DNA from 2 places in the Micromonospora sp. NPDC002296 genome. Region 1 is predicted to be linked to the other one. Evidence: riboswitches for the same ligand, from Rfam matches in the RefSeq annotation. Region 1 holds a riboswitch; the other holds the start of a gene.
What was found. Region 1 has a riboswitch for cyclic di-AMP ahead of ABT023_RS10975 (coiled-coil domain-containing protein). Riboswitches for the same ligand answer to the same signal wherever they lie in the genome.
Positions count from the first base shown of each region.

Region 2: another riboswitch for cyclic di-AMP. It lies ahead of ABT023_RS27950 (transglycosylase family protein); the one in region 1 lies ahead of ABT023_RS10975 (coiled-coil domain-containing protein).

Region 1 is NZ_JBEOWQ010000010.1:10,068-17,261, reverse strand. Features, by position in the region: gene ABT023_RS10975 (coiled-coil domain-containing protein) at 66-1,088, opposite strand; cyclic di-AMP (ydaO/yuaA leader) riboswitch at 1,092-1,223, opposite strand; partial or broken gene ABT023_RS10970 (YibE/F family protein) at 1,592-1,807, opposite strand; gene ABT023_RS10965 (hypothetical protein) at 2,186-2,851, shown strand; gene ABT023_RS10960 (DUF305 domain-containing protein) at 2,943-3,575, shown strand; gene ABT023_RS10955 (metal-sensitive transcriptional regulator) at 3,712-4,014, opposite strand; gene ABT023_RS10950 (heavy-metal-associated domain-containing protein) at 4,164-4,373, shown strand; gene ABT023_RS10945 (DUF8832 domain-containing protein) at 4,402-5,430, shown strand; gene ABT023_RS10940 (heavy metal translocating P-type ATPase) at 5,444-7,194, shown strand, end outside.
Region 2 is NZ_JBEOWQ010000078.1:6,560-13,753, forward strand. Features, by position in the region: gene ABT023_RS27935 (sensor histidine kinase) at 1-792, shown strand, start outside; gene ABT023_RS27940 (response regulator) at 810-1,499, shown strand; gene ABT023_RS27945 (hypothetical protein) at 1,589-1,915, shown strand; gene ABT023_RS27950 (transglycosylase family protein) at 2,059-2,709, opposite strand; cyclic di-AMP (ydaO/yuaA leader) riboswitch at 2,709-2,862, opposite strand; gene htpG (molecular chaperone HtpG) at 3,290-5,203, opposite strand; gene ABT023_RS27960 (peptidase inhibitor family I36 protein) at 6,260-6,556, shown strand; gene ABT023_RS27965 (PEP-utilizing enzyme) at 6,787-7,194, opposite strand, start outside.

The DNA.
Region 1 (7,194 bases):
GCCACGGCACGGCGAGGGCCGCCCCGCAGGTGTGCGGGACGGCCCTCGATCGCGTGGCGGCGTCGTCAGAGCAGCGACATGTGCACGTGGTCGGTGTGGTCGGAGGGCCCGCTGTAGGACTTCCAGCCGGTCGCCGGGAACCAGATCTGCCGGTTCCAGATGACGTAGTAGATGCCGAGCCGGTCGGCGTTGCGGATGAGGAACGCGGCGAGGTTGTTGCCGTACATCCGGGTGTCGTTGTTGTGCCAGGGGGAGAACCCGCTTTTCTGCAGCGACCAGTCGCAGGCCCGACCCTTGGGGTGCTCCCACGGCCCGCCCGGGCGGTAGCAGCCGACGAACCGGTGGAAACCGGCCCTCTTGGTCTCCTTGTACGCGTGCAGCGTGCGCGACGTGATGCAGCCGGAGGTGGTCGGGTCGTTCTCGCTGCACGACTCGGGGCGCCAGTCGCCGTCCGAGCTCCGGCCCGGCGCGATCTTCGCGACCGGGGACGTGGCGTTGACCAGCCCGCCGGTGAAACCCTTGCCGCCGACCAGTGCGAGGGACTTCTCGGCGTCGTGCTTCTTCTTCGCCATGATCGCGGTCTGCTTCAGCTGCTCGCGGATCTCGGCGTCGAGCGCGAGCTTGGCCTGTTCCGCGTCCTTCTTGGCCTCGTTGACCTCGCCCAGCTTCCGAGCGTTGATCATATTGAGCTGGTCGAGGGCGGTGGCGCGCTCGACGAACGAGTCCGGGGCACCGCTCTCCAGCAGCACCGCCATCGGGCCGATCCGCCCGGTCCGGTACGACTGGGCGGCCATCTCGCTGATCTGCGGGGCGAGCGCTTCCAGCTCCTGTTCGGCCCGCTTCACCTCCATGGCGAGCTGGAGCTGGCGCTTCTTGGACTTGTCGAGTTTCGCCTTGGCCTGGGTGAAGTCCCGATTGGCGGCCTCGATGACGTCGGTGATCAGCTTGGGCTCGTCGTCCTCCTCGTGCCCCGAGGGTTTGGGGGTGGAGGGCGCGGCCAGCGCCGGGGTGGCCGGCCCGGCGAGGATCGCCAGCGCGGCGAACACGGCCGCCACGGGTGCCAGCCAGCGGCGCAGGGGTGCCGTCACAGTTTTCCCTTCCATCGACCGCCGACCGGGTTAGCTGACGGGTTCGGGGCGGAAGTGGCCCTTACCGCTGTCGCGGATTCACCCCAGGTACCTGGATCCCCGGCTCGCCTCGCGGCGATTGGGCGGCGGCACCGCAGGCGCCGCTGCGCGCCTTCGGCGGTGACCGGCAGCGAGGTTACCCGACAGTCCTCGTGGGGATCTACGTCCGGATGCCGACTAAAAGCGTTATTTTGTAATTGCTTTCGGTAGTCAGTGACGTGATTCTCACGCGTGAGACCAATCTCGATCACGCTGCGGAGTGTCACCATGCGCTGTCCGTGCTCCCTTCTCGGCCGGCCCACCGGGCCGGGGAATCGGCGGGGCGGGCGGCCCGCCGGAAAATTGGTCGTCGGGCCGCCCGCCGCTGAGCGCCTCCAACGCGAGGTCCCGCTCCGCCGGGTGCCGGGCCGCGACGGGGGTACGCGAGGCCGGCGCGTCCCCGTCCCCGCCCGCCCGGCCCGTGGACGCGATGTGTGCCCGGCCGCCCGGTAGAGCTGCAACCGGGACAGCCCCGGGTTCGCGTGTGCCAGCTCGGTCACCGTGGCCGCCTGGGTGACCGTGACGTCGTCGAGCACCCCGAGCGAGCCGATGATGATGCCGGCCAGCGGCAGGCCGTGCAGGTCCACGTCGCCCCGGAACATCGACAGGGTGGTGGCGTCCTCGCTGCCGTGGCCGGTGAGGTCCGACCCGTCGGGTCGGACTCGGCGGGGGAAGGTTCCTCGCGGTGCCCGCGCCGTCACGCACGGCGAACACGGGGCGGGACGCTGCGGCGGGCCGGCACCGGCCGCCGAGTCGGTGCCGCCCGGCGGGGTACGCGGGGCGGGCGGTGCGGAATCCGGGCGACCATCGCCCGAAATGGTAGCCATCCCCACCTGAGAACGCAGATCGCCCGTCCGATTCGGCCCGCCGGACGTGCCCCGACTGGCCTCCGGGTCGGTCGGCCCGCCCCGGGTGCGGGGTCCGGTCGCCGACACCGGCCGGGACCCGGTAGGCGGCGGTGCGGCCGCTCGTGGCGTGTTCGGCCCGGGCTCCCGGCCGGACAGGCTAGCGTGGACCGGGTGCGGACGGCGACGGTGTTGACCACCGGGCGATGGGCCCGGCTCGCGCTGCTGATCTGCACCCTGGTCGGGCTGGCCGCGATGCACACTCTCGGCCACGGCGCGCACGGCGGCGGGGGCCACGGCGGTCACGACCGGGCCGGGTCTCCCGACGCGCACCCGGCCGCCTCCTATCGCGCGGCCACGACGAGCGGCGCTTCCGCCGTGACCGCCACGACCGGCGCGGCCTTTCCCGTGGCCATCGGCGCGGCCTTCCACGCGGCCGACGCTGCCCTGCGCGCGGCCGGCGCTGCCGCCCATGCGGCCGAACCGACCGGCACCGCCCTTCCGGTGGTCGATGTCGGGGCAGACGCCGCGCTCCGCGTCGGCGTGACGCTGGCAGGTGCGATGCGGGTGTTGCCCGAGGGCTGTCCGGTGGCGGGGTGCTCGTCCACGCGGCTGCTGCCCGCCGGCGATCCCGGTGCCGGCCCGCCCGGCTGGAGCATCTGCCTGGCGGTGCTCGGCGCGCTCGCGGTGGCGCTGTTCGTGGCCGTGCTCCTGCTCAGCGGGGCGCGGTCGGTCGGCCCGTCCGCCCGTCGGCCCGCCGGGTCGCCCGCCGGTCCGCGTGCCCCACCGCCCCGGCCGATCGGACTGTGGTTGGCCGAGATCTCGGTGTCGCGTACGTAGGACGCCCCGACGCGGGCGCCCGGCCCCTGCTGCCGGCGGCCCGTGTCCCCGTCCTGCCCACGTACGCACTCGACATCGAAGGATCCAGACCGTGACCACTCGTACGATCGCGCGCCGCGCCGCCCTGGCCGGCGGGGCGCTCATCGCAGCCCTGGCCCTGACCGCCTGCGGCTCCGCCGACCACACCTCCTCCGGCCACGAGACGCCGCCCGCCTCGACCAGCGGCGCACCGGCGAGCGGGGCGGCCACGTTCGGCGACGCCGACGTGATGTTCGCCCAGATGATGATCCCGCACCACCGGCAGGCGGTGGAGATGGCCGAGCTGGCCGGCTCCCGGGCCGCCGACGCCGAGGTCAAGCGCCTCGCCGTTCAGATCAAGGGAGCCCAGGGGCCGGAGATCGCGACCATGACCGGCTGGCTCACCGGGTGGGGTCGCCCCGTCCCGTCGTCGGACGGGCCCGGGCACGGGATGCCGGGGATGGACCACGGCATGCCCGGGATGATGTCCGACGCGGACATGACCAGGCTGGCGGGCGCGACCGGCTCGGAGTTCGACCGGCAGTTCCTGACCATGATGATCGCCCACCATGAGGGTGCGATCACCATGGCGAAGGAGGAGCTGGCGAAGGGCACGCACGCCGAGGCCAAGGCGATGGCCCAGGGGATCGTCACCGCCCAGCAGGGCGAGATCGACGCCATGAACAAGATCCTCGCCAGGCTCTGACGCCGGGGGCCTTGTGATGGGGGCGGGTCTCTCCGGCCCGCCCCCGGTCCCGGGCGGCGAGCCGGAGGCCGGTCCTGGCCACGGGACTGGGTTGGGCCCGGCGGTGGAAGACGGGATCGGGCGGCGGCGGGCGCGGTCAGCCGCGCTTCATGAGGCGGCCGACGGCGGCCATCATCTCGGTGGCCATCTCGTCGGCCCGGCCCTCGGCCGCGCCCTCGTGCATGCAGTGCCGGGCGTGCCCGTCGAGCAGGCCGAGGGCGACCTTTTCGAGGGCGGCCTGGATCGCGGAGATCTGGGTGAGCACGTCGATGCAGTAGCGGTCCTCGTCGACCATCTTCTCGATGCCGCGGACCTGGCCCTCCACGCGGCGGAGCCGCGCGAGCAACTGGTCCTTGCTGGCGGTGTACCCCCGGGTCGGGGCGGGCGTCGGTGCGGTCATGGCATCGAGGATAACCTACCCCCAGGGGGTATGCTACGGTTCTTTCCGGCAGCGATACCCCCCATGGGTATCGGGATGGCCGGAGATGGCTGTGGTCCGCCTCACGATTACCCCCCGGGGGTATGGTGGGCCAGGAGAGGGGAATCGCGATGATCACCACGACATACCAGGTGCAGGGGATGACCTGCGGGCACTGCGCCACCTCGGTCAGCACCGAGATCGGCGCGATCGAGGGCGTCAGCGACGTCCAGGTGGAACTGGCCGCCGGCCGGGTCACCGTCACCAGCGAGGGCCCGCTGGACACCGACACCGTGCGCGCCGCCGTCGACGAGGCCGGTTACGACCTCGTCGGCGCGTGACGCCGACCGCACAGAACCGAGGTACCCCATGAACACGGCGACGAAGCTGAGCGGTTTCGCCCTCGGCCTCGCGGCGGTGTTCGGCGCGGCGTACGGGGTCGGCCAAGTGGCCGGCCCCGTCGCCCCGGCCGCCGAGACCCGCCACGACGCCGGTGACCCGACCCACGGCAGCGCCGCGCAGCCCTCCGGCGGCGGCGCGCACTCCTCCACCGACGACGACGCGGCCCACCTGCCCGGCGGGTTGCTCGTCTCCGACCGGGGCTGGACCCTCGCCCCGGTGGCCGCGCCGGCCGGCGAGTTCGCCTTCCGGATCACCGGCCCCGACGGTGCCCCCGTCACCCGTTACGACGTCGCACACGACAAGCGGATGCACCTGATCGTCGCGCGGCGGGACCTCTCCGGCTTCCGGCACGTCCACCCGGAGCTGGCTCCGGACGGCACCTGGCGCGTCGCTTCCCCGCTCGGCGGCCCGGGGGTATGGCGCGCCTTCGCGGACTTCACCCCCACCGGCGGCCCGGCGCTGACCCTCGGCGTCGACGTCACCGTGCCCGGCCCGGTCGACACCCGGCCGCTGCCCGAGCCGGCGACCAGCGCCACGGCCGACGGCTACACCGTCACCCTGGCCGGATCGCCGCAGCCGGGCCGCGCCACCGAGCTGACCCTGACCGTGAGCCGGGACGGCACGCCGGTCACCGACCTGCAGCCCTACCTCGGCGCGTACGGGCACCTGGTGGCGCTGCGCCAGGGGGACCTGGCATACCTGCACGTACATCCCGAGGGCGCACCCGGAGACGGGCGGACCCCGGCCGGGCCGGCGGTCACGTTCTCCGCGGAGTTCCCCTCGGCGGGCGCGTACCGGCTCTACCTCGACTTCCGGCACGGCGAGGCGGTGCACACGGCCGAGTTCACGGTCGTCGTGGGCGTCCCCGCCGCGCCCGGCGGCCCGGCGACGAGCGCGCCGGCCGCCACCATCAGCCCGACCGCCACCGCCCCGACCGCCACCGGCACCCCGAGTGCCGGTGCCGGGCACGGGGTCCCCGGGCACGGGCATGACTGACAGGAGGGCTGAGATGACCTCGCCCACGCGGCCGTTGCAGGTCGTAGAGAACCGGATCGAACTGGCGATCGGCGGGATGACCTGCGCGTCCTGCGCCGCCCGGATCGAGAAGAAGCTCAACCGGATGGACGGCGTGACCGCCACGGTCAACTACGCCACGGAGAAGGCCAGCGTCTCGTACGCCGACGACGTCAGCCCGGACGACCTGATCGCCACGGTGCAGAAGACCGGCTACACCGCCGTCGTGCCGCCCCCGCCCGCCCCGGCCGGCGCGGAGCCCGCCACCGAGCCGGTCGACGAGCTACGCGGGCTGCGTACCCGGCTGTGGGTGTCGGTCGTGCTGGCCGTGCCGGTGATCGTGCTCGCCATGGTCCCGGCCTGGCAGTTCGACTACTGGCAGTGGCTGTCGCTGACCCTGGCCGCCCCGGTCGTGGTCTACGGCGGCCTGCCCTTCCACCGGGCCGCGCTCGTCAACCTGCGGCACGGCGCGGCGACCATGGACACCCTGGTCTCGCTGGGCACCCTGGCCGCGTTCGGCTGGTCGCTGTGGGCGCTGTTCCTCGGCGACGCCGGGATGCCCGGCATGACCCACCCGTTCCGGCTCGACATCACCCGCACCGACGGCGCCGGCAACATCTACCTGGAGGCCGCCGCCGGGGTGACCGCGTTCCTCCTCGCCGGCCGGTACTTCGAGGCCCGGTCCAAGCGGACCGCCGGGGCGGCGCTGCGCGCCCTGCTGGAGCTGGGCGTCAGGGACGTCGCCGTGCTGCGCGGCGGGGTGGAGACCCGCGTCCCGGTGGACCAGCTCGCGGTGGGGGACCGGTTCGTGGTCCGCCCCGGCGAGAAGATCGCCACCGACGGGGTGGTCGAGGACGGCACGTCGGCCGTCGACGCGAGCATGCTCACCGGCGAGTCCGTCCCGGTCGAGGTCGGCCCCGGCGACACCGTGGTCGGGGCGACCGTGAACGCCGGCGGCCGGCTGGTGGTCACCGCGACCCGGATCGGCGGCGACACCCAGCTCGCCCAGATGGCGAGGCTGGTCGAGCAGGCCCAGACCGGCAAGGCGGCCGTGCAGCGGCTGGCCGACCGGATCTCCGGGGTGTTCGTCCCGATCGTGATCGCGCTGGCCGCCGGCACGCTGGGCTGGTGGCTCGGCTCCGGGGCCGGCCCCACCGCCGCGTTCACCGCCGCCGTGGCGGTGCTGATCATCGCCTGCCCGTGCGCCCTCGGCCTGGCCACGCCGACGGCGCTGCTGGTCGGCACCGGGCGGGGCGCCCAGCTCGGCATCCTGATCAAGGGCCCGGAGGTGCTGGAGTCCACCCGGCAGGTGGACACCGTGGTGCTGGACAAGACCGGCACCGTCACCACCGGGCGGATGACCCTGGTCGACGTTCTCCCCGCCGGGGGCGGGGACGCCGCCGAGCTGTTGCGGCTGGCCGGGGCGCTGGAGGCGGCCAGCGAGCACCCGATCGCCCGGGCCGTCGCCGCCGGGGCCGCCGACGCGGGGCCGCTCGCCCCGGTCACCGGGTTCGCCAACGTCGAGGGGCTCGGCGTCACCGGGACCGTCGAGGGCCGCGAGGTGACCGTCGGCCGGCTGCGGCTGCTGCGGGAGCGCGGACTCGACGTACCGGAGGAGGTCGAACGGGCGGTGACCGACGCGGAGGCCGCCGGCCGGACGGCCGTGCTGGCCGGCTGGGACGGGCACGCCCGGGGCGTGCTCGCGGTGGCCGACGTGGTCAAGCCCACCAGCGCTGCGGCGGTCGC
Region 2 (7,194 bases), on a different contig from region 1:
ATGACGGCCATCCTCGCGCTCGGGCTCACCTGGCCGTTCGTCACCGTCCTGCTGCTCGGCTTCGCGGCGGTCTCCGTCTGGGCGATCGCCCGGCTGCTGGTCGAGCGTGCCGAGCACGAGACGGTGATGGCGCGCCGCGACGTCACCGAGGCGGTGCTCGCGGAGCGCCTGCGCCTGGCCCGCGACCTGCACGACATCGTCTCCCACGGCCTGGGCATGATCACCGTGCGGGCTGCCGCCGCGGCGCACCTGCACGCCCGCAAGCCGGACGATGAAGCGCTGCTGGCCGCCATCGAGGACGTGGAGGACATCAGCCGGAAGGCGACGGTCGAGCTGCGCCGCATGCTGGACGCGCTGCGGGAGGCCGACGACCGGCCCGCCCGCCACCCCACGGAGACCCTGGCGTCCCTGCCGGAGATCATCGAGGGGGCCCGCCGGGCCGGCCTGCACGTGGAGTTGACCCAGGAAGAGCTCGGCGCGGTGTCCCCCGGCGCCCAGGTGGCGATCTGCCGGGTCGTCCGCGAAGGGCTGGCCAACAGCGCGCGTTACGCTGGCTCGACCACGGTCGACGTCCGTCTGGCGCGGACCCCGGCGGCAGTCAGCGTGACCATCGACGACGGCGGGCCGAACCGGGGCTGGGCCGTCCGGCCAGGCGCCGGGCACGGCCTCATCGGGCTGCGGGAACGGGTGAACAGCCTGGGTGGGACCCTGACGGCGGAGCCGCGCGCGAAGGAGCACGGGGATCGTGCGGGGTTCCGTCTCGAGGCCATCATTCCCGAGGGAGCGGTGTGAACGGATCCAACCGGCCCCTGCGGGTCGTTCTCGTCGACGACGAACCCCTGCTCCGGCGGAGCCTCGCGATGATCATCGACGCCGAGCCCGGTCTCGCTGTGGTCGGAGAGGCCGGCGACGGGATGGAGGCAATCGCCGTGGCCGAGGCCACCGCGCCCGACGTGGTGCTCATGGACGTCAGGATGCCACGGCTCGACGGCATCGAGGCGACCCGGGGCATCTGCCGGCTGCCGGGGCTCGGGCACACCCGAGTGCTGGTCCTGAGCATGTTCGACCTCGACGAGCACGTCTTCCACGCACTCCGCGCCGGAGCCAGTGGCTTCCTGCTGAAGGACAGCCGGCCCGCCGATCTGCTCGACGCCATCAGGCGTACGCACGACGGCGAATCGCTCTTCGCCCCGTCGATCCTGGCGCGCCTGGTCGAGCACTACGTCTGCAGGCAGCACACCGGCCCTGCCGGCCCCGCGCAATCCCTGCTCGGTCAGCTGACCGCCCGGGAGACCGAGGTGCTCGGCCTCATCGGGCAGGGTCTGTCCAACCACGAGATCGCCGGGCATCTCACCATCGCCGTCAAGACCGTCAAGTCCCACGTCTCACACCTGCTGAACAAACTCGGGGCCCGCGACCGGGTGCAACTCGTGATCGCCGCGTACAACGGTGGCCTTGTGAATCCCGTGCCCGCCCCCGTACGTGACCGGCGGCCGTAACACCGTGACCCGTCGGTGGTCTCACGCGAGGTCGTTTCTGCGGGCGGCGACGGCGCGTTCGACGGTGCTCCCGCGATACCTTGGCCGGCATGGAGCCGCTCGCGTTCGACTACGGGAACCTGCACCTGCGCGTGGACCGGGGGGTGTTCGAGCTGTTCAACCTGGACAGCTCCGAGCACACGTTCCGGGTTCCGTTGCGATGGCTCGGGGCGTTGGTGCACTACAAGAAGCCTGACAAGCCCGGCGAGTTGTTCTTCGGTGTCGTGCGCGACCCGAACGAACCGCTCTACGGCACCGACCGGCTCGCCTTCCGGTTCGCCAACTCGCCCGCGGTCCGGGTGCCGCCCGGCGACGAGCCGTTGTTCCGCGAGTACTTCGCCCGGGTGGCGGTGCTCGCCGACCGGCGGGTGGCCTGACGTGGAATCCCGGGTGGCCCGGCCCGCGGTGGTAGTGCCCGTCGGGGACGCGGAAGCGCCCGGCCGGAGGAACCGGCCGGGCGCTTCCGGTGCTGGATGCCCCGGGACCGGGGCGCCGGGTCGCACCGACCCGGCCGGGTGCGTCAGAAGCTGAGCCGCTGGCCCGGGAAGATCAGGTTCGGGTGCTCGCCCACGACCCGCTCGTTCTTCTCCCACAGCGCGCGCCAGCCGCCCCGCACGCCCTGCGCCGTGGCGATCTTGGAGAGGGTGTCGCCCGACCGGACCACGTAGGTCGTTCCGCCGCCGGACGGGGCGCTCGTCGTGGTGTCCCGCTTGCTGCGCGAGGCCGGCTTCTCGGTACGCGAGGACCGCTCCTTCGGGGTGGCCTTCGTCTCCGACCTCCGCTCCGACTTCGGGCTGCCCTTCGTCGAGCCGCCCTTCTTGCCGCAGGTCGGCCACGCCCCGATGCCCTGGCCGTCGAGCACCTTCTCGGCGATGCGGATCTGCTCGCTGCGGGTCGCCAGGTCGGCGCGGGCGGCGTACCTCTTGCCGCCGTAGCCGGCCCACGTGCCCTGCGAGAATTGCAGGCCGCCGTAGTAGCCGTTGCCGGTGTTGATGTGCCAGTTGCCGCCGGACTCGCACGAGGCGACGGCGTCCCAGTTGACCGCGGCCTGGGCCGGCGCGGCCGGGCCGGCCAGTGCGACGACCCCGGCGAGGGCGCCCGCGGCGAGAGTGCCGACGGCGGCGCGGCGGACGGTCACCCGACGGTGGCGGGCGGTGTATTCAGTTGCCATGTGTGACTCCTCCACGCCGGCGAGGTGAGCTGTCGGGTTCGGGCCGAGGAGCCCGGCCGCCACAGGCGGCTTCACCCCGAGGTGCGGTGCACCGAGGAACATGTGGGTCCCCCGCTCCTGCCTGACTGACAAGGGAACCGACGGTCGGCGGCAGGACTAGGCGTTACCGACCGTGGTCGCCGCGTTCGCGGACTCAACCGACGTTAGGCACCGTTCGTGACGAGTGCCCACCTCTTGTGAAGTTCTTCACCCGCTCGGGCTAAGAGGCCACACCGTCGACTTGCGAGCCTTCACCAGCCGTGCAGAGCGACCGCCGGGCCGAGTCCGATCAGGGTGAACCCCCATCACACAAGCTCGCCCCCTAACTTAGGGTGATGGTGGTCCGATTGCGCACATCGGAGTCCGGAAACGCTCGGTGATCGCCGCACAGCCCGGTGGGGCGGCCGGCGGCTGCCCCCCGAAGCATGGGGCCGTCGCCCCGGTCCACCCGCGCCCGCCGAGGGGACGCGCAACGGCGCGCGCCGGGCGTCCACGGTCGACGGTGTCGACCGGGAGCCCGGCGCGCGGTGCGTCTCGGCGGCTACAGGGTGCGGGCCAGCCGGTCGGCGAGGATGCGGGTGAACCGGGACGGGTCGGCCAGCTCGCCGCCCTCGGCCAGCAGCGCCATCCCGTACAGCAGCTCGGCCGTGTCGCCGAGCGCGTCGGCCCCGGCCTCCTGCTCGTGGGCCTTGCGCAGCCCCTCGACCAGCGGGTGCCCCGGGTTCAGCTCCAGGATCCGCTTGACCTGCGGCACCTCGTGCCCCATCGCCCGGTACATCTTCTCCAGCGTCGGGGTGATGTCCTGGGCGTCGCCGACCACGCAGGCCGGGGAGGTGGTCAGCCGGGTGGAGAGCCGGACCTCCTTGACGCTGTCGGAGAGCCGGCCCGTCATCCAGGTCAGCAGGTCGGCGTACTCCTGGCGCTGCTGCTCGCGGGCCGACTCGGCCTCCTTCTTCTCCTCCTCGGTGTCCAGGTCGACCTGGCCCTTGGCGATGGAGCGCAGCGGCTTGCCGTCGAACTGCCCGACCCGCTCGACCCACACCTCGTCGACCGGGTCGGTGAGGACCAGCACCTCGTAGCCCTTGGCCCGGAACGCCTCCATGTGCGGCGAGTTCTCGATCATCGGGCGGGACTCGCCGGTCATGTAGTAGATGTCGCCCTGACCGTCCTTCATCCGCTCGACGTAGTCGCGCAGGCCGGTCAGCTCCGCCGGGTCGTGGGTGGAGGCGACGGAGACGATGTCGAGGATCGCCTCGGTGTTGTCCGGGTCGTCGAGCAGGCCCTCCTTCAGCGCCGGGCCGAACTCCGCCCAGAAGGTGCGGTACTTCTCGGCCTCGTTGGCCTTCAGCTCCTTGACGGTGGCGAGGATCTTCTTCACCAGCCGGCGGCGGACCGCCTGGATCTGGCGGTCCTGCTGCAGGATCTCCCGGGAGATGTTCAGCGACAGGTCGTGCGCGTCGACGACGCCCTTGACGAAGCGCAGGTAGTTGGGCATCAGCGCGTCGCAGTCGTCCATGATGAACACGCGCTTGACGTAGAGCTGCACGCCGCGCCGGGCCTGCGGGGCGAACAGGTCGACCGGGGCGTGCGAGGGCAGGAAGAGCAGCGCCTCGTACTCGAAGGTGCCCTCGCCCTTCATGTGGATCGTCTCAAGCGGGTCGGCCCAGTCGTGGCTGACGTGCTTGTAGAACTCCTTGTACTCGGCCTCGTCGACCTCGCTGCGCGGCCGGGCCCAGAGCGCCTTCATCGAGTTGACGGTCTGCACCTCGCGGGTGACCGCGTCGTCCTCGCCCGGGCGCTCCACGGTCATCCGGATCGGCCAGGCGATGAAGTCGGAGTACCGCTTGACGATCTCGCGGATCTTCCAGTCGACGGTGTAGTCGTGCAGGTTGTCGTCGCTGTCCTCGGGCTTGAGGTGGACGGTGACGGCGGTGCCCTGCGGCGCGTCGTCGATGGTCTCCACGACGTACGTGCCCTCGCCGGTGGACTCCCAGCGGGTGCCCTCGGTCTCGCCGGCGCGGCGGGTGACCAGGGTGACCCTGTCGGCCACCATGAAGGTCGCGTAGAACCCGACCCCGAACTGGCCGATCAGGTCGGCGGACCCGGCCGAGTCCTTCGACTCGCGCAGCTTGGCGAGCAGTTCGGCGGTGCCGGACTTGGCGATGGTGCCGATCAGGCCGACGACGTCGTCGCGGGACATGCCGATGCCGTTGTCCCGGACCGTCAGGGTGCGCGCGTCGCGGTCGGCCTCGATCTCGATGTGCAGGTCGGAGGCGTCGGCCGCGAGTTCCTTGTCGACCAGGGACTCCAGGCGCAGCTTGTCCAGCGCGTCGGAGGCGTTGGAGATGAGTTCGCGCAGGAAGACGTCCTTGTTCGAGTAGATCGAATGGACCATCAGCTGGAGCAGCTGGCGCGCCTCCGCCTGGAATTCCAGCGTCTCGATCCGGTTGCTCACACCGACCCCTTTCAGTTGGATCCGACCTTCGCGCACAGGATACGAGTCGTCGCTACCGGTCGCGTCACCCGCCCGGCCCGGACGCACCTCGATGCAAACCGGCGGCGAGCGGGTCGGTCCGGCCCTTGTTCGAGGTCAATCGGCCTGCTGTGGGTCGTCGCGGTCGGGTCCGGTCGGCGGGGTTGTTGCTGTGCTTCGCTGCTGTATTTCCTCGGCCACCTTCTGGACGTCGCGGGCGGCGGTCGCCACCGGGCAGTGCGGGATCCGGCATGTCGGGCAACGGCCGTCGGGTCCGGGCCGATGTTGGCGGAGGACGGTACGGGCTGTGAGGATCAGTCGGTTACGGATCTGGGCCAGGGACAGGTGCGGTCCGGTCATCGTTCAGCCCAGTACGAGGGTGACGGCGAGTCGGGTGATGGTGGTCGGGGTACGGGGGTCACGGGCAAGCGGGCGCTGATCCGTAGCTCTACGTACCTGGCCCTCGGTGTCCGGCCCTGTTGCTGCCACCATTGCTGTCGACAGCAACAGGGCCCCGGTTCCGCCCCCAGCGGACTCCCTGCCCCCTCCACCCGACCAGCACCGCCACGTGAGCTGCTGTTCTTTTGGCCCTTGGCCTGGGAACACGGTCCGTCATCGTCAGCGCTTGTCCGCTGGCGTCCGCACCGATCGGCACTCAGTCAGTCACCGGCGGGCGTCGTCCAATGACGCCGGGTGGGTCGGGCCGGGTCGCCTGGGACGACCTGGGCGGATGCGCGACGCGCGAAGCGAACCCTGCGGGTTCATGGGATGGCGCGAACGAGGACGCCTGCTGCGCGAGCCTGCCCGTTGTCGCACCTTGCTCCGAGATACGGAGCCCGAAACGTTAACATCGATGACCAAAGCTGGCAACTATCTGCCCAATATGCAACGACCCCTATCTATCGTTTGGCGTTTTGTCTAGACTTCGATGCGCTGCGCAGTCGATCAGGCAAGCCATTAAGCCTCTCATCGGGGGCGAGTGCTTAAGGAGTGACTATGCGACGACCCGGACGCAAACTTGCGGCAGTGCTGGTAGGCATGACTCTCGGAGCCGCCGGAGTCGTGGCGACCGCCGCCCCGGCGCAAGCCGCATGGGCCAGCTGCCCGGCCGACTACTCTTGCTTCTACCCGCAGAGCGGTGGCGGAGGCACCCCCTGGAAGCCATCCACTTGCGGCTGGCACAACCTCCCGTTCCAGGTCATATCGGTTTGGAATCGCGGCCATGGCACGATCTACTGGTACAACGGAAGCACTTACACCGGCTGGTCCACTCCGGTGGGCAACCAGGGCAGCAACGGTGCTCTTTCGGCGAACCGCGTCAACATCGCCTGCTAGCCTCGACGGCAGTTTTCGAGCAGGTGCAAGGTTCTCGGTATTGAGAGCCTGATTCAATCCGTCTCGGCCGCGACGCAGCGTCGGTAGCCGCGCGCCCCGGGTGTCGGGCGGGCAGCCCTGGATGGTCGCCCGCCCGGCACCTTCGCACGGAATCGGAATGACGCTCGAGCGGCCTGCGGTTGTTTCACAAGCCGGGTCGAAGCCCTGACGAACAGCCTTCTCGGCCGTGATCAGTCGGGCAGGATCTCGACGTACCCGTCGGTTCCGTGCACCCGAATCCGCTGCCCATCCCGAATCAGCTTGGTCGCATTCTCCACAGCGACGACGGCGGGCAGGCCGTACTCCCGGGCGACCACCGCCCCGTGGGTCATGAGGCCGCCGACCTCGGTCACCAACCCCACGACCGCGACGAACAGGGGTGACCAACTCGGGTCGGTGTAGGCGGTGACCAGGATGACGCGGGCTCGCCCCTCGACGGTCCCGCCGGAAACCGCGAGGCCGACCAGCGCGCCGGTCGGCGCGTCGGCGCGTCGGTACGCCCCGGCGATGCCCTCACCTTCCGACGTGAGCACCCGGGGCGGCGTGAGCGCCTGGTACGACCTGAACGCCTCCTTCCGCCGGTGGATGAGCTGATCATC